2 regions of the Streptomyces sp. NPDC026206 genome follow, and region 1 is predicted to be linked to the other one. Evidence: predicted binding sites of a transcription regulator. Region 1 holds the regulator's gene; the other holds the start of a gene.
The links. The regulator HrcA, encoded in region 1, represses chaperone genes, less so after heat shock. The targets are predictions, from matches to a motif close to TTNGCACTCNGNNNNNCNGAGTGCNAA.
Positions count from the first base shown of each region.

Region 2: groES (co-chaperone GroES) is a predicted target of HrcA. The motif match lies at 1,549-1,575, and genes of this name have one in related genera.

Region 1 covers NZ_JBEZYL010000014.1:89,893-98,639, reverse strand. Annotated here, with positions in the region: gene dnaJ (molecular chaperone DnaJ) at 1-960, opposite strand, end outside; gene hrcA (heat-inducible transcriptional repressor HrcA) at 961-1,977, opposite strand; gene AB0F13_RS20200 (MBL fold metallo-hydrolase) at 2,180-2,914, shown strand; gene AB0F13_RS20195 (DUF3097 domain-containing protein) at 2,943-3,779, shown strand; gene hemW (radical SAM family heme chaperone HemW) at 3,912-5,144, opposite strand; gene AB0F13_RS20185 (ATP-binding SpoIIE family protein phosphatase) at 5,172-7,001, opposite strand; gene AB0F13_RS20180 (long-chain fatty acid--CoA ligase) at 7,279-8,747, opposite strand, start outside.
Region 2 covers NZ_JBEZYL010000004.1:88,873-97,619, forward strand. Annotated here, with positions in the region: gene AB0F13_RS08900 (flavoprotein) at 1-480, shown strand, start outside; gene AB0F13_RS08905 (polysaccharide deacetylase family protein) at 544-1,404, shown strand; gene groES (co-chaperone GroES) at 1,723-2,031, shown strand; gene groL (chaperonin GroEL) at 2,167-3,795, shown strand; gene AB0F13_RS08920 (ester cyclase) at 3,927-4,625, opposite strand; gene AB0F13_RS08925 (SDR family oxidoreductase) at 4,690-5,463, opposite strand; gene AB0F13_RS08930 (MOSC domain-containing protein) at 5,460-6,224, opposite strand; gene AB0F13_RS08935 (LysR family transcriptional regulator) at 6,307-7,218, shown strand; gene AB0F13_RS08940 (WhiB family transcriptional regulator) at 7,323-7,649, opposite strand; gene AB0F13_RS08945 (response regulator transcription factor) at 8,128-8,739, shown strand.

The DNA of each region.
Region 1 (8,747 bases):
GCCGCCGCGCAGGTGGGTGACGCCGCGCTGGTGCAGCGGGACCGACTGGCCGGACTGCGTGCCCGGCCGGATGTCGATCTCCTCGACGCCGTCCAGCGTCTCCAGCGGCACCTTCGTGCCGAGCGCTGCGGCCGTCATCGGGATGGTGACCGTGCAGTGCAGGTCGTCGCCGCGGCGCTGGAAGACCTGGTGCGGGGTCTCGTGGATCTCCACGTAGAGGTCGCCGGCGGGGCCGCCGCCGGGGCCGACCTCGCCCTCGCCCGCGAGCTGGATGCGGGTGCCGTTGTCGACACCGGCGGGGATCTTGACGGTCAGGGTCCGCCGCGACCGTACGCGGCCGTCGCCGGCGCACTCCGGGCACGGGGTCGGCACCACGGTGCCGAAGCCCTGGCACTGCGGGCAGGGGCGGGAGGTCATGACCTGACCCAGGAAGGACCGGGTGACCTGCGAGACCTCGCCACGGCCGCGGCACATGTCACAGGTCTGCGCGGACGTGCCGGGGGCCGCGCCCTCGCCGCTGCACGTCGTGCAGACGGTGGCCGTGTCGACCTGGATTTCCTTGGTCGTGCCGAAGGCCGCCTCGCTCAGGGAGACTTCGAGCCGGATCATGGCGTCCTGGCCGCGGCGCGTGCGCGAGCGCGGACCGCGCTGCGAGGCCTGGCCGAAGAAGGCGTCCATGATGTCGGAGAAGTTGCCGAAGCCGGCGCCGAAGCCGCCGGCGCCCGCACCCGCGCCGCCCGAGGAGGACAGGGGGTCGCCGCCGAGGTCGTAGACCTGCTTCTTCTGGGGGTCGGAGAGCACCTCGTAAGCGGCGTTGATCTCCTTGAACCGCTCCTGCGTCTTCGGGTCCGGATTGACGTCCGGGTGCAGCTCGCGCGCGAGACGGCGGAAGGCCTTCTTGATCTCGTCCTGCGAGGCGTCGCGCCGTACGCCGAGGACCGCGTAGTAGTCCGTGGCCACTTACGACTCCGCCAGGATCTGTCCGACGTAACGTGCCACTGCGCGTACCGCTCCCATCGTTCCGGGGTAGTCCATGCGGGTCGGTCCGACCACGCCGAGTTTGGCGACGGCCTCGTCGCCCGAACCGTAGCCGACGGCGACGACCGATGTGGAACTCAGGCCCTCGTGGGCGTTCTCATGACCGATGCGCACGGTCACTCCCGAGTCCTGGGTCTCACCGAGCAGCTTGAGCAGCACGACCTGCTCCTCCAACGCCTCCAGCACGGGCCGGATCGTCAGCGGGAAGTCATGACCGAAACGAGTGAGATTGGCGGTGCCGCCGATCATCAGCCGCTCCTCGGTCTCCTCCACCAGCGTCTCCATCAGGGTGGCGAGGACCGTGGAAACGGTTCCTCGGTCGTCCTGCTCGAAGGAGTCGGGGAGGTCCTGCACCAACTGCGGCACATCCGTGAAACGCCGCCCCACGACCCGGCTGTTCAGCCGCGCCCGCAGGTCCGCCAGCGAGGTCTCGCCGAACGGCGCGGGGCAGTCGACCATGCGCTGCTCGACCCGGCCGGTGTCCGTGATCAGCACGAGCATCAGGCGGGCCGGAGCCAGCGCGAGCAGCTCCACGTGGCGCACGGTCGAACGGGTCAGTGAGGGGTACTGCACCACCGCGACCTGACGGGTCAGCTGCGCCAGCAGCCGCACCGTGCGGGCCACCACATCGTCCAGGTCGACGGCGCCGTCCATGAAGTTCTGGATGGCTCGCCGCTCCGGCGACGACAGGGGCTTGACGCCCGCCAGTTTGTCGACGAAGAGGCGGTAACCCTTGTCGGTCGGGATGCGGCCGGCGCTCGTGTGGGGCTGGGCGATGAAGCCCTCGTCCTCCAGCGCGGCCATGTCGTTGCGCACGGTGGCCGGGGAGACGCCCAGCCGGTGCCGCTCGGTGAGGGCCTTGGAGCCGACGGGCTCCTCGGTGCCCACGTAGTCCTGAACGATGGCGCGCAATACCTCGAGCCTGCGTTCGCTCAGCATCGCGCGCACCTCCAGTCCAGTGATCCAGCCGTCTCTACGGTCCTGCGGGGTTCCGCAGGGCCTTCGCCCTTGGCACTCAAAGGTCACGAGTGCCAGAACCCTCCAGCCAGTGTACGGCCGGGCCCCACGGCCAGGGCAAGGGCCGTCCCCGGCGCGAGGCTCCGGGCAGGCAACGGTACCGCTCTGCGGCTAGCGTCACGGTATGGAGATTCACGGGGATTCCCGCGCTGCGGGGGCGCACTGGGAGCAGCTCGCGCCGGGTGTCGTACGCCGCAGGCTGCCGGGCTGGGACGCGACGGTGGGCGCCATCGCGGGCGGTACGGGCGTACTCGTCGTCGACACGGGGTCCTCCCTGCACGAGGGGGTGGAGATCCGGCGCGAGGTGCAGGAACTCTTCGGGCTGCCCGTGACGCACATCGCACTGACCCACCCCCATTTCGATCATGTGCTGGGCACTGCCGCCTTCGCCGGCGTGCAGGTCTACGGGGCGGTGGGCGCCGCCGAGCTGCTGCTGCGCGAGCGCGACGAGCTGCGCGCGGACGCGGTGCGGCACGGAGTGGACCCCGACGTCGCCGCCGAGGCCGTGGAGCTGCTCGTACCGCCCCACCACCCGGTCTCCGGCGAGCTGACGGTCGACCTGGGCGACGGGCGGCGGGTGCTGCTCGCCAACGTCGGACCGGGCCACACGGCGCACGATCTCGCGGTGCTGGTGGACGGCAGGACCGAGGTCGTCTTCTGCGGCGACCTGGTCGAGGAGTCCGGCGAACCGCAGGCCGGACCGGACGCCCTGCCGCACGCCTGGCCGGCGGCGCTGGACCGGCTGCTCGCGCTGGGGGGCGACGACGCGGTGTACGTGCCGGGGCACGGCGCCGTGGTGGATGCCGGCTTCGTGCGCGGGCAACGCGACGTGCTGGCGGGGCGCTTCGGCGTGTCGTGAGCCGCCCTCGTGATCCACAATTGCCCGCATGCGCAGCAGCAGACAGTACGGTCCCGACCTGACGCCCCCGTGGAAGCGGAGCACGCCCGCGCCCGAGGTGCCGGCCGCAGCGGATCTCGTGGTGGAGGAGGTCACGACGGGCTTCTGCGGCGCCGTGATCCGCTGCGAGAAGACGGCCCAGGGCCCCACGGTCACCCTTGAGGACCGCTTCGGCAAGCACCGCGTCTTCCCCATGGAGCCCCGCGGCTTCCTCCTTGAGGGGCGCGTCGTCACCCTCGTACGCCCGTCAGCCACCCCCCACGCCCCGCAGGGCCCCGCACGCACAGCCTCCGGGTCCATCGCCGTACCGGGCGCGCGGGCACGCGTGGCACGCGCCGGGCGCATCTATGTCGAGGGGCGCCACGACGCGGAGCTCGTGGAGCGCGTGTGGGGTGACGACCTGCGCATCGAGGGCGTCGTCGTGGAGTACCTGGAGGGCATCGACGACCTGCCGGCCATCGTCTCGTCCTTCGCCCCCGGTCCGGACGCGCGGCTGGGAGTGCTGGTGGACCACCTCGTCCCGGGGACGAAGGAGTCACGCATCGCGGCCGGGGTGACGGATCCGCACACCCTTGTCGTGGGCCACCCGTATGTGGACGTGTGGGAGGCCGTGAAGCCGTCCTCCGTCGGCATCCCTGCCTGGCCTCGGGTGCCGCGGGGGCAGGACTGGAAGACGGGGGTGTGCCGGGCGCTGGGGTGGCCGGAGAACACGGGGGCCGCTTGGCAGCGGATCCTGTCGGGCGTGCGGAGCTACAAGGACCTGGAGCCGCAGCTTCTGGGGCGAGTGGAGGAGCTGATCGACTTCGTGACGGTGCCGGTGGGGTGACCGGGTGGGTTTTCTCCCCGCCCCGCCCTTTCACCGTTTCCTGTCCTCAAACGCCGGACGGGCTGGATTGTTGCGCCGGGACGGGCTGGATTGCTGCGCGGAGGACCGGGGGTCCGGGGGCGGAGCCCCCGGTCAGTCCACCAGGTCCCGTACCACCGCGTCGGCCAGGAGCCGCCCTCGCAGGGTCAGGACCGCCCGCCCCTCCTCGTAGGGGCCCCGCTGCAGCAAGCCGTCCGCCAGCGCCCGCGCGGCCGCCGCCGCGCCCGCCGGCTTCAGCAGTGACAGCGGGCATCCCTCCACCAGCCGCAGCTCCAGCAGGATCCGCTCCACCCGGCGGTCCTCGTCCGCGAGGACCTCGCGGCCGGCCCCCGGTGAGCGGCCCTCGCTCAGGGCCTGGGCGTAGGCGCCGGGGTGCTTGACGTTCCACCACCGGACGCCGCCCACGTGCGAGTGGGCACCCGGGCCGGCGCCCCACCAGTCGGCGCCGCGCCAGTACAGCTCGTTGTGGCGGCAGCGGCCGGCCTCGGTGGTGGCCCAGTTGGAGACCTCGTACCAGGCGAAGCCGGCGGCCGAGAGCGTCTCGTCGGCGATCAGGTAGCGGTCGGCGTGGACGTCGTCGTCCGTCATCGGCACCTCGCCGCGCCGGATGCGGCGCGCGAGCTGCGTGCCCTCCTCGACGATCAGGGCGTAGGCGGACACGTGGTCCGGGCCGGCGCCGACGACCGCGTCCAGGGACGCCCTCCAGTCGTCGTCGCTCTCGCCCGGCGTGCCGTAGATCAGGTCCAGGTTGACGTGGTCGAAGCCCGCCGCACGGGCCTCGGCCACGCATGCTTCGGGACGGCCGGGGGTGTGCGTACGGTCGAGGATCTTCAGGACGTGCTGGCGCGCGCTCTGCATGCCGAAGGAGACGCGGTTGAAGCCGGCGGCGCGCAGTTCCTCCAGGTAGCGCGGGTCCACGGATTCGGGGTTGGCCTCGGTGGTGACCTCGGCGCCGTCCGCGAGCCCGAATTCGTCGCGGATCGCGGCGAGCATCCGGCCGAGGTCGGCGGCGGGCAGGAGCGTGGGCGTGCCACCGCCCACGAAGACGGTCTCCACCGGGCGCGGGTCGTCGCCCAGCACCTTGCGGGCGAGGCGGATCTCCTCGGCGACGGTGTCGGCGTAATTGTCGCGGGAGGCGAGCGCACCGCCGGAGCCGCGCAGCTCGCCAGCGGTGTAGGTGTTGAAGTCGCAGTAGCCGCAGCGGGTGGCGCAGTACGGGACGTGCAGGTAGAAGCCGAGGGGCCGCTGCCCGGAGCCGTCGAGGGCGTGGCGGGGCAGTGCCCCGTCCTCGGGCATGGGCTCACCATCGGGCAGTACGGAAGGCATGTGTTCCATTGTCCGGCATGGCGGGCACTACTCGGCCCGGAGCACCAGCAGCGCGAGATCGTCGTCCGGCGGGGTGCGGGAGAAGCCGTGTACGGCGCGGCGGATCCGCCCGGCGACACCTTCGGCCGTGAGGCCCGCGCAGCCCGCGAGGGCGGCGGCCAGACCGTCGCCGTCATCGAAGAGCTTATTGCCGGACTTGCGCTCGGTGACACCGTCCGTGACGCACAGCAAGATCTCCCCGGGCCTCAGGTCGAAGGTCTCGCTGCGGTAGCCGACGTCCTCGACGACACCGAGCAGGGTCTGCGGCGCGGCCGCGGGCCACACCGAGCCGTCGGGGCGCAGGAGCAGCGGCAGCGGGTGCCCGGCGCTGGCGAGGGTGCAGCGCACGCCGTCGCCTTGCGGCACGAGCTCGCCGTAGAGCAGCGACAGGAAGCGCGGCGCCGCCCCGCTCTCGGCCGCTTCCGCGGCCTCCTCGCACACGAGCCGGTTGAGCCGGTCGAGGACGTCGGCGACGCCGTAACCCTCCTTGGCCAGGAGCCGCAGCCAGGGGCGGACGAACCCGGTCGTCACGGCGGCCTCCGGGCCGCTGCCGCAGACGTCGCCGAGGGCGAAGCACCAGCGGCCGCCGCCGACGCCGAACACGTCGTAGAAGTCGCCGCCCGCCGAGGCGTCGCCCCTGGGTTCGTAGACGACGGCCTTGTCGACGCCGGGGATCTGTGCGACGCCGCGTGGCAGCAGTCCGCGCTGGAGGATGCGGCTGATGGTGGCCTGGTGCGTGTACTGGCGGGCGGAGGCGAGGGCCTGGGCGACGCGGCGGGCGAAGTCCTCGACGAGGGAGACGACGTCGCCGGCCATGGCGGCCGGGGCGCTGCGGCCCAGCAGCAGGGTGCCGATGCCCCGGCCGCCGGCGACGAGCCGGCAGGCCAGCGCGGAGCCGTCCGCGCCGGCCGGGGCGTCCTTCTCCCGCGGCGCGTCCGTTACGTGCGTGCCGTCCGGCCCGCAGCACCCGTACGGGCTCTGCGGCCAGGGGACGGCGTGGCCGGCGGCGGGGAGAGCGGGCGGGGTGCGCTGCAGGGCGAGCCGGAGGGGTTCGATGCGGCTCTCGCGGGCGTGCCAGACGCGGGCCAGGCGCGGAACGGGGCGGACCGCGCCGGGGGCGCTCTCGGCGTCGAGCCAGATCGCGCACCAGTCGGCGAGGCGCGGCACGGCGAGCTGGGCGGCGAGGGAGGCGACCATGTCCTCGTCGAACTGGCCGGCGAGCAGCTCGGAGGCCTCGGCGAGGAAGGACAGGGCGCGGTGGTGGCTGCGGTCGCCGGCGCGGCGGGCGGACGGCTCGGGGCGCGTGCCGGGGGCGAGGATCTGGGCGACGCGCAGGTCGCGCAGGAGGGCCTGTTCGGAGAGGGCGCCGTCGCTCTCGGGCAGCGGGCTCGCCGGCAGGTGGAACCAGACCGTCTTGTCGGTGCGCCGGTAGGCCGTGCCCCAGGTCTCGGCCAGTTCGGCGACGAGCCGCAGCCCCTGTCCGCCGTGCGCGGGCCCCTCGCGGTCACCGGTGGCGGGGCGCGGGCGGGCCCGGAACTCACGGGCGGGGTGGTGGTCGGTGACCTCCACGACGAGGCTGCCGCCGCGCGCCGGATCGAGCCGGCACTCCAGGTCCACGGACGTTCCGGCGTGCACCACGGCGTTGGTGACCAGCTCGCTGACCAGCAGCGTCGCATCGTCGGTGACCATCGCGTGGGCGTTCCAGCCGGCGAGCACGGTCCGTACGAACCGGCGGGCGGCCGAGGGCGCGCGGGCGTCGCCGGGCAGGCTGGTGCGGGCTGTGGGCGGCCCTTCGGCGCTACCGGAGCCGGTCGTCACATGGGACCCACGGGCCGGTGCGCATCCGACCGGCCCGTCCTTCCCGGACGTTGGTGATGTCCTCACGTGACGCTCCTGACCGCTTACGGCATAGTGCGGAGTTCACCACGGACAGAGTGACAGACTGTCCGCGCTCAGGGGCGAGGAGTGGGGGAAGTGAGCCTTACGAGTGGTCCGGCGAGCGGTCCGGCGGGCAGGGACGCGCCCGCCGAGGCACGGGCCGCGGCCGCCGCGCCTGCTGCGGCCGTGGTTCCGGCAGCTGGTCCGGCAGCAGCGGTCAGTGCTCGCGGGACCCCTCGTACATCTCCTCGATCAGGGCCTTGTACTCCCGCTCGACGACCGGCCGCTTGAGCTTGAGGCTGGGTGTCAGCTCGCCGTGCTCGACGTCTAGGTCGCGCGGCAGCAGCCGGAACTTCTTGACCGTCTGCCAGCGCTGCAGCCCGTCGTTGAGCCTGCGGACGTAGTCCTCGATGAGCTCCTGGGTCTCCTTGGCGGCGACCACCTCCGCGTACGACATGCCCTCCATGCCCCGCTCCTTGGCCCAGCCCATGATGGACGGTTCGTCCAGGGCGATGAGGGCGGTGCAGAAGTTCCGGTCGGCGCCGTGCACAAGGATGTTGGAGACGAACGGGCATACGGCCTTGAAGCGGCCCTCGACCTCGGCGGGCGCGACGTACTTGCCGGCCGACGTCTTGATCAGGTCCTTCTTCCGGTCGGTGATGCGCAGGTAGCCGTCCGGGGAGAGCTCGCCGATGTCGCCGGTGTGGAACCAGCCGTCGGATTCGAGCACCTCGGCGGTCTTCTCCGGCTGCCCGTGGTAGCTCTCCATGATGCCGGGGCTGCGCAGCAGGATCTCCCCGTCGTCGGCGATGCGGACCTCCGTGCCCGGCAGCGGCTTGCCGACCGTGCCCGTGCGGTAGGCCTCGCCGGGGTTGACGAGGCTGGCGGCGCTGGTCTCGGTGAGGCCGTAGCCCTCCAGGATGTGGATGCCGGCGCCGGAGAAGAAGTAGCCGATGTCGGGGGCGAGGGCGGAGGCGCCGGAGATGCAGGCGCGCAGCCGGCCGCCGAAGGCCTCGCGGATCTTGGCGTAGACGAGGGCGTCGGCGACGCGGTGCCTGGCGGCGAGCCCGAGGGGCACGGTCTTGCTGCCGGTGCGGCGGAAGTTGTCCTGGGAGACCTTGGCGTACTCGCGGGCGACCTCGGAGGCCCAGCGGAAGATCCGGTACTTGGCACCGCCGCCTTCGCGGGCCTTGGCCGCGACGCCGTTGTAGACCTTCTCGAAGATGCGCGGCACGGAGGCCATGTAGGTGGGCCGGACGACCGGAAGGTTCTCGATTATCTTGTCGACCCGCCCGTCGACGGCGGTGATGTGCCCGACGCTGATCTGGCCGGCGGTCAGCACCTTGCCGAAGACGTGCGCCAGCGGCAGCCACAGGTACTGCACGTCGTCGGGGCGCGAGAGCCCGGTCGCCTCGATGGCGCGCGCCATGTACGACCAGGCGTCGTGCCGCAGCCGTACGCCCTTGGGGCGGCCGGTGGTGCCGGAGGTGTAGATGAGTGTGGCGAGCTGGTCGCAGCGCAGGGCTGCGACGCGGTCGCGGACGGCGTCGGGGTGCTGTTCGAGGTGGGCGGCGCCGCGCTTCTCCAGGTCAGCGAGGGAGAGCACCCAGCCCTCCGGGTCGCCCTCCGCGGGGGTGGCGTCGGCGGCGTCGATGACGACGACGTGGGCGAGGGCGGGCAGCTCCG
Region 2 (8,747 bases), on a different contig from region 1:
GTCCGGGCCGCCGACGGAGTCCGCGCCGCCCGGGCCGCCGGGTGGGACGTGTGCCTGGTCCTCACCCCGTACGCCCACCGGTGGCTGGAAACAGAGGTCCCCGCCCTCGCCGCGCTGACCGGTCACCCCGTGCGGCATCAGTACAAGCTCCCCGGGGAGCCCGACGTGCTGCCGCCGCCCGACGCGATCCTGGTCGCGCCCGCCACCTTCAACACGGTCAACAAGTGGGCCGCCGGCATCTCCGACACCCTGGCGCTCGGCCTGATCACCGAGGCGATCGGCCTCGGCCTGCCCCTCGTGGCCCTCCCCCATCTGGGCGCCGCTCAGGCGGCGCACCCCGTCTTCGCCCGCAGTGTGGCGTTCCTGCGGGACGCGGGCGTGAGGGTGCTGTTGGGCAAGGACGGCTACGAGCCCGAGCAGGGCGACAGCGTGGAGTCGTACCCGTGGGCGGCGGCTGTCGCAGCTCTACCGTCGCCCTGAGGCCCGCCCGGGCGCCGCCCGCCCCCCGCGGACGCGTCGAACGCATGCACAAGAATCGTTCGCGTGAGCCCGTCTGTTTCCGGCCGCCGCCTTCGCGCCGCCGCCCTCGCCTCCGCCGCCCTGCTGCTGACCGGTCTTCTCTCCGGGTGCTCCGGCTCCTCCTCCGCCCGCGACAAGAAGCCGCACGCGGCGGGTTCGTCCGCTCCGGCCGCGTCCACGACACCCGCGGCGCCCGACGACGCGTACCGCCGCTGGGGGCTGGACAAGCCGCTCGCCGCCCCGCCGGCCCCGCCCGCCACCAAGTTGCTCCAGGACGTGAGGCCGGGCGGTACCCCGCGGACGGTGCGGCGGATACCCACCCAGGACAAGGTCGTCTTCGTGACGTTCGACGACGGGGCGGAGAAGGACCCCGAATTCCTGAAGATGGCCAAGGACCTGAAGCTGCCGTTCACCATGTTCCTGACGGACAGCATCTCCCGGGCGGGCAGCGGCTACGGCTACTTCGACCAGCTGCGCGCCCTCGGCAACGGCGTCGACAACCACACCCTCACCCACCCCGACCTGCGCACCCTCTCCGCCGACGCCCAGCGGCGCGAGATATGCGGGCAGCAGGACGCCCTGGAGAAGCGTCTCGGCACCCGCCCGGCGCTCTTCCGGCCGCCCTACGGCAACTACAACGACGCCACGCTCACCGCCGCGGGCGGCTGCGGGGTGCGGGCGCTCGTGCTCTGGGAGGTCACGATGCAGATCAACGACATGCGCTACGCGCAGAGCGACAAGCTGCGCCCCGGCGACATCGTCCTGGCGCACTTCCGCGGCCCGCAGGAGCTCAAGGGCACCTCGATGACGCGGATGGTCACCAACATGCTGCGCAGCATCCAGCGGCAGGGCTACACGGTGGCTCGTCTGGAGGACTACCTGTAGCTCCGCCCAGCCGGTCCGGGGGCGGCTCACGACGGGAGCCGGGGGTTCGAGGACGCCGCGCGGAGCCGTGGTCCGGCGCCCGGGGTGAAGTCCCAGGAGTACGTCCCCGGCACAGCGGGTAGCCAAAGCTCGCCGCGCGATGAATTGGCACTCCGCTTGACCGAGTGCTAACCGCGTCATAGTCTCGGCTCCGTTGGCACTCTCCACCGGCGAGTGCCAGACAAGGCGACGGGCGGATCCGGCACCCGCGACGACGGATCCACCAGGTCGCCACCCTCAGACAGTTAACCCCGGATCTCCGAAGGGGGAGGTCGGATCGTGACGACCGCCAGCTCCAAGGTTGCCATCAAGCCGCTCGAGGACCGCATTGTGGTCCAGCCGCTCGACGCCGAGCAGACCACGGCCTCCGGCCTGGTCATCCCGGACACCGCCAAGGAGAAGCCCCAGGAGGGCGTCGTCCTGGCCGTGGGCCCGGGCCGTGTCGAGGACGGCAAGCGCGTCGAGCTCGACGTGCAGGTCGGTGACGTCGTGCTCTACAGCAAGTACGGCGGCACCGAGGTGAAGTACAACGGCGAGGAGTACCTCGTCCTCTCGGCCCGCGACGTTCTCGCGATCGTCGAGAAGTAATTCACCCCAAGGCTTTCGAGCCCGAGGCTTTCGAGCTTTCGAATGCTTTTGATCTGCGCCCCTGGTTCCCGTGCCTGCTAGCCGGGCACCGGGGGCGCAGTTCGTTTGAGAGATACGGCGAAGGATACGTAACCCATGGCGAAGACCCTGAAGTTCGACGAGGACGCCCGTCGCGCCCTTGAGCGCGGCGTCAACAAGCTTGCCGACACCGTGAAGGTGACGATCGGTCCCAAGGGCCGCAACGTCGTCATCGACAAGAAGTTCGGCGCCCCCACCATCACCAACGACGGTGTGACCATCGCGCGTGAGGTCGAGCTCGACGACCCGTACGAGAACCTGGGCGCCCAGCTCGTCAAGGAGGTGGCGACCAAGACCAACGACATCGCGGGTGACGGCACCACCACCGCGACCGTGCTGGCCCAGGCGCTGGTCCGCGAGGGTCTGCGCAACGTCGCCGCCGGCGCTTCCCCGGCCGCCCTGAAGAAGGGCATCGACGCCGCCGTCAAGGCCGTCTCCGAGGAGCTGCTCGCGACCTCGCGTCCGATCGACTCCAAGTCCGACATCGCCGCTGTGGCCGCGCTCTCCGCGCAGGACAAGCAGGTCGGCGAGCTCATCGCCGAGGCGATGGACAAGGTCGGCAAGGACGGTGTCATCACCGTCGAGGAGTCCAACACCTTCGGCCTGGAGCTCGACTTCACCGAGGGCATGGCCTTCGACAAGGGTTACCTCTCGCCGTACATGGTCACCGACCAGGAGCGTATGGAGGCCGTCCTCGACGACCCGTACATCCTGATCCACCAGGGCAAGATCGCCTCGATCCAGGACCTGCTGCCCCTGCTCGAGAAGATCATCCAGGGCGGTGCCTCCAAGCCGCTGCTGATCATCGCCGAGGACGTCGAGGGCGAGGCGCTCTCCACCCTCGTCGTCAACAAGATCCGCGGCACGTTCAACGCCGTGGCCGTCAAGGCCCCGGGCTTCGGCGACCGCCGCAAGGCGATGCTGGGCGACATGGCCACCCTCACCGGTGCCACCGTCATCGCCGAGGAGGTCGGCCTCAAGCTCGACCAGGCCGGTCTGGACGTGCTGGGCTCCGCCCGCCGCGTGACCATCACCAAGGACGACACCACGGTCGTCGACGGTGGCGGCAACCACGAGGACGTCGTCGGCCGCGTCAACCAGATCAAGGCCGAGATCGAGACCACCGACTCGGACTGGGACCGCGAGAAGCTCCAGGAGCGCCTCGCCAAGCTCGCCGGTGGCGTCTGCGTCATCCGCGTGGGTGCGGCCACCGAGGTCGAGCTCAAGGAGAAGAAGCACCGTCTGGAGGACGCCATCTCCGCGACCCGCGCCGCGGTCGAGGAGGGCATCGTCTCCGGTGGTGGCTCCGCGCTCGTCCACGCCGCCAAGGTGCTGGAGGGCGGCCTGGACAAGACCGGCGACGAGGCCACCGGTGTCGCGGTCGTCCGCCGCGCCGTCGTCGAGCCGCTGCGCTGGATCGCCGAGAACGCGGGCCTCGAGGGCTACGTCATCACCTCGAAGGTCGCCGAGCTCGACAAGGGCCAGGGCTTCAACGCCGCGACCGGCGAGTACGGCGACCTGATGAAGGCCGGCGTCATCGACCCGGTCAAGGTCACCCGCTCCGCCCTGGAGAACGCCGCCTCCATCGCCTCCCTGCTGCTCACGACCGAGACCCTGGTCGTCGAGAAGAAGGAAGAGGAGTCCGCCGAGGCCGGTCACGGCCACGGTCACGGCCACTCGCACTGACGCACCTCGTACAGCGGCCCGGCCCGGTCTCCCCGAGAGGGGGGCCGGGCCGGGCCGTTCGTGCTCCACGAACCCAGGGCTCCACGAACCCAGGGCTCCACGAACCCAGGGCTCCTGCGAGCCCGGCACTCCTACGGGCCCGCCGCGCCCAGCTGTCGCAGCAGCCCCAGCATGTCGTAGATCCACCAACCCTCCGCGATCCTCCCGTCCACGAAGCGGTGGATCGTCACGCCGTCCATGGTGGCCGTCCGGCCGGTGGGCTGCAGACCCATGAAGTCGCCCTTGTGGGTGCCCCGCCAGGTCCAGTGGGCGATGACCTGATCGCCCTCGGCCGGCTGGCAGTGGAGGGTGAAGTCGAAGTCGAAGGCGTCCCGCCAGGCCGCCACATCCTGCTTCATGGCCTCGCACCCGACGACGGTCTCCTCCTCCTTGCCGACGTCGTGGTCGCGGTAGTCGGCCGTGAAGAGCTCGTCGATGAGGTCCAGGTCGCCGCCGATGGCGACCTCCTCGTAGAAGCGGCGGGCCGTCGCCTTGTTCAGCTGCTCGTCGCGGACCACGTCGAGGTCGGTGAAGGAGGGCATGCCGTCGCAGAGCGCGACCATCTCCTCGAAGATCCGGTTGGTCTCGGGGAGGTTCGAGTTCTCCATCGCCTTGGCGTAGGACGGGAACTCGATGATCTCCACGTAGTGGTCACTGTCGGTGTGGTCACGGCCGACGATCGAGTGGGTGGCGGTGCGCTTGCCCTCGGTGGCCGCGATCCAGCTGTCCATCAGCCGGTTCATGTCGTCGTATCGACTGGTCTTGCAGTCGATTACCTGTACGAATGTCATGGCGCCTCCCGGGTGATATTTCCAGGCTAGACCTGGATTGCCCGCCCGGGAGGCCGGTGTTCCGTTACTTCGGCCCGTACCTGCGGCCCGTCGTCGCGCCCGCGCGCGAGACCGCCCGGCGCGGGGCCAGCTTCATCAGGCCGGTCAGCGCCTTGTACCGCGGATCCGGGATGGACAGCGCCTTGCCGCGGGCCAGGTCCTTCAGGGCGGCCTCCACCAGCTTGTCCGCGTCCAGCCACATCCAGCCGGGCACGTTGTCCGTCCCCATCCCGGCCCGCTGGTGGAACTCCGTCCGGACGAGGCCCGGGCACAGCGCCATCAGCCGCACCCCGCTTCCCGCCAGGTCCCGAGCGGCACCCTGGGTGAACTGCACCACCCACGCCTTGCTCGCCCCGTACGTACCCCGGGGGACGAACGCGGCGACCGAGGCGACGTTGACCACCCCGCCGCGCCTGCGCTCGCGCATGCTCGCGGCCGCGGCCGAGGTCAGCCGCAGCACCGCCTCGCAGTGCACCTTCAGCATGGTCAGCTCGTCGGCCATCGAAACCTCGAGGTAGCGGCCCCTGTTGCCGAAGCCGGCGTTGTTGACCAGCAGGTCCACCGGGTTCTTGCGATCCGAGAGCCGGGCCTCGACCGCCGCGATGCCCGCGTCCTGCGACAGGTCCGCGCGGAGCACCTCCACCTCCACCCGGTGGCGGTCGTGGAGTTCGGTCGCCTGCTCGCTCAGTCGCTTCTCGTCGCGGGCGACGATGACCAGGTTGTGTCCGTCGGCCGCCAGCCGCCGTGCGAAGGCCGCGCCGATGCCGGCTGTGGCTCCCGTGATCAGTGCAGTCGTCATACAAGAACGTTAGTGCTCGGCGTGTCGTCCTGGCTGCCGTCCCGGTGGGATCCTTGCCCCTCCGGGCGCTGGGCGGACGGCTTTTGGCGCTCCATATACGTCAGGGCCTTCTCCCGCATCTGCGGATCCAGCGCGTCCCCGGCGGCCAGGACGCCGGGCAGCAGGTCCCGTTCGGTCGTCACGGCACGGAAGGCGAAGGAGATGCTCACCTCGTGGCCGGGGCGGTGGACGACGGTGACGGGGTCGCCCGCACGGATCTCGCCCGGCTCGATGACGCGCAGATACGCACCGGGCGCGGCCTCCTGTGTGAACCGGCGTATCCAGCCCGTCTCACCCAGCCAGTCGGCGAACGTACGGCAGGGTATGCGCGGCGAGGCGACCTCCAGCAGCAGATCCGTACCTATGCGCCAACGCTCCCCGATGCGCGCGTCGTTGACGTCGACGCCGCTCGTGGTGAGGTTCTCCCCGAACGAGCCGTCCGGCAGCGAGCGGCCCAGCTCCCGCTCCCAGCCGTCGAGGTCCTCGCGGGCGAACGCGTACACCGCCTGGTGGTCCCCGCCGTGGTGGCGGAGGTCGACCAACGTGTCTCCCGCGAGCCCGCTGCCCGCCGTGCCCTTCGGGCCGGGGGCGGCCACGGCGACGGGCCCGGCGACGGGGCGCTTGTCGATGCCGGTGCCGATGCCGCCGGTGAAGGCGCCGGTGAGGCCGGGGCGGTCGTCGGCGGTGCGGTCACGGCCCAAGTTCACGGAGATCAGGTGCATGGGCATCAAGAGTAGGCGGGCACTCTCAAAGCAGCCACTGATTATTTCGCACCTGCTCCAAGGTGGGCTTATGCTCGGTTCTATGATCGAGGCTCGTCATCTCAGGGTGCTGCGCGCGGTGGCCACCACCGGTTCGTTCTCGGCCGCGGCCCGCGACCTGGGCTGCACCCAGCCCGCCGTCAGCCAGCAGATGAAGGCTCTGGAGCAGTCGGCCGGCACGCCCCTGCTGATCCGGACGGGCCGTGAGATGCGCCTGACCGAGGCGGGCGAGGCCCTCGTGCGGCACGCGACGGGCATCCTGGCCGGCCTGACCGCCGCCGAGGAGGAGATCGCGGCCATCGCGGGGCTGCGGGCGGGGCGGGTGCGGCTGGTGTCCTTCCCCAGCGGCAGCTCGACGCTGGTGCCGACCGCGCTCGCCGAGATGCGGGCCGCCCACCCGGGCACCCGGGTCTCCCTCGTCGAGGCGGAGCCGCCGCGCTCGGTGGAGAAGCTCCGCGAGGGCGACTGCGAGATCGCGCTGGCCTTCCGCTACCCCGATGTGCGCGGCGCCGACCCCGCCGCCGGCGCGGAGTGGGACGACCTGGTCGTACGGCCGCTGCTGACCGACCGCCTCATCGGCGTCGTTCCGGAGGGGCACCGGCTCGCCGGAGCGGAGCGGATCGGGATCGCCGAGCTGGAGCGCGAGCCGTGGATCGCCGGCTGTCCGCGCTGCCGTCGTCATCTGGTGGAGGTCTGCGAGAGCGCGGGCTTCACGCCGCGCATCGACTTCGCGACGGATGACTACCCGGCCGTCTTCGGGCTGGTCGGGGCCGGGCTCGGGGTGGCCGTGATGCCCGAGCTGGCGCTGGAGTCGGTACGCCCGAAGGGCACGCGCACGGTTCCCCTGGAGCCGGTCGTTCAGCGCGAGATCGTGGCCCTCACGCTGCCGGACCTGGCCCGGGTGCCCGCGGTCGCGGCGATGCTGGACCGGCTGGTGGCGGCGGCGCGTCGCTAGACCGGCCGCCGGATGAGCCGGGCCTCCTCGGGGCCTCTTCAGGGCCCTCCTGGGGGCCTCCTCGATCGAAAGTCTCCTCGGTGCGGGTGTGCGCCCCCGGGCGTTCAGGCGGTCATGGCGCCGGCGCCCGCGCCGCTCGCCGTGATGGACCGGTGCCGCGCGCGCCCCATGAGCTCCTCACGCTCATCCTCGGTCAGGCCGCCCCAGACGCCGTAGGGCTCCCGTACCGCCAGCGCGTGCGCCGCGCACTCGGCGCGTACCGGGCAGCGCATGCATACCTCCTTCGCGGAGGTCTCGCGGGCGCTGCGGGCTGCGCCGCGTTCGCCCTCGGGGTGGAAGAAGAGCGAGCTGTCGACCCCTCGGCACGCCGCCAGGAGCTGCCAGTCCCAGAGGTCGGCGTTGGGACCGGGAAGGCGGGAGAAATCTGCCATTGCTTATCCCCTCGAGACGATCTGTCGAAGCGATGTGTCGATGTGACCTGTCGAAGCGATCTGCCGGAGTGCCCGGAGCGATCCGATCCGGATTGATCCGTTGCAGTACCCGTCCATACCTCTGTCATGCATCAGCTGTGTGAGCAGATGAAAATATGACTCATTGCGAATCTAGCCACAGACGCCAGCAAATGGGAAGAAAAACAGGCCCGAGTGGGCAAATGGGGCATAGCTTGGCCGGTGGGCAGGGCGCCCCCCGTGCGCCCTGCTCCGTGTCCGCGCCCTCACGTAGAGTGCCGAACACGGCCGACCAAGCCCGTAACTCTTTCGGGTGACCGTCGTTGAGAGTGCGGAGGCGGTTGACGCATGAAGCAGTCGGGACAGTGGCAGGTGCCCGCGCGTCGTCAATCGCACAGGTGACGATCAGTACCAGCCTCTGGAGGCTCAAGGTGACGCGCATCAGCTGCGGAGGGCGGCCATGACATCCGTCCTCGTCTGCGACGACTCCCCGCTTGCCCGAGAAGCGCTCCGTCGCGCGGTGGCGACCGTGCCCGGCGTCGAGCGCGTGACCACGGCGGCCAACGGCGAGGAAGTCCTCCGCCGCTGGGGCGCCGATCGTTCGGACCTCATTCTGATGGACGTACGCATGCCCGGACTGGGCGGTGTGGAGACCGTCCGACGGCTGCTCTCCGCCGACCCCGGCGCACGCATCATCATGCTCACGGTCGCCGAGGACCTCGACGGGGTCGCGCTCGCGGTCGCCGCCGGGGCGCGCGGATATCTCCACAAGGACGCCTCGCGCGCCGAGCTCCGCGCCACCGTGACCCAGGCGCTCGCCGACCCGACCTGGCGGCTCGCTCCACGGCGGCTGCGCTCCGCCGAGATGGGGGCCGCGCCCACGCTCACCGCCCGGGAGATCCAGGTGCTGGAGGGCATGAGCCACGGCCGGTCCAACGCCGAGATCGGCCGTGAGCTGTTCCTCTCGGAGGACACGGTCAAGACCCACGCGCGCCGGCTGTTCAAGAAGCTGGGCGCCTCGGACCGGGCGCACGCGGTGGCGCTCGGCTTCCGCTGGGGCCTGGTCCGCTAGGGCGGCGG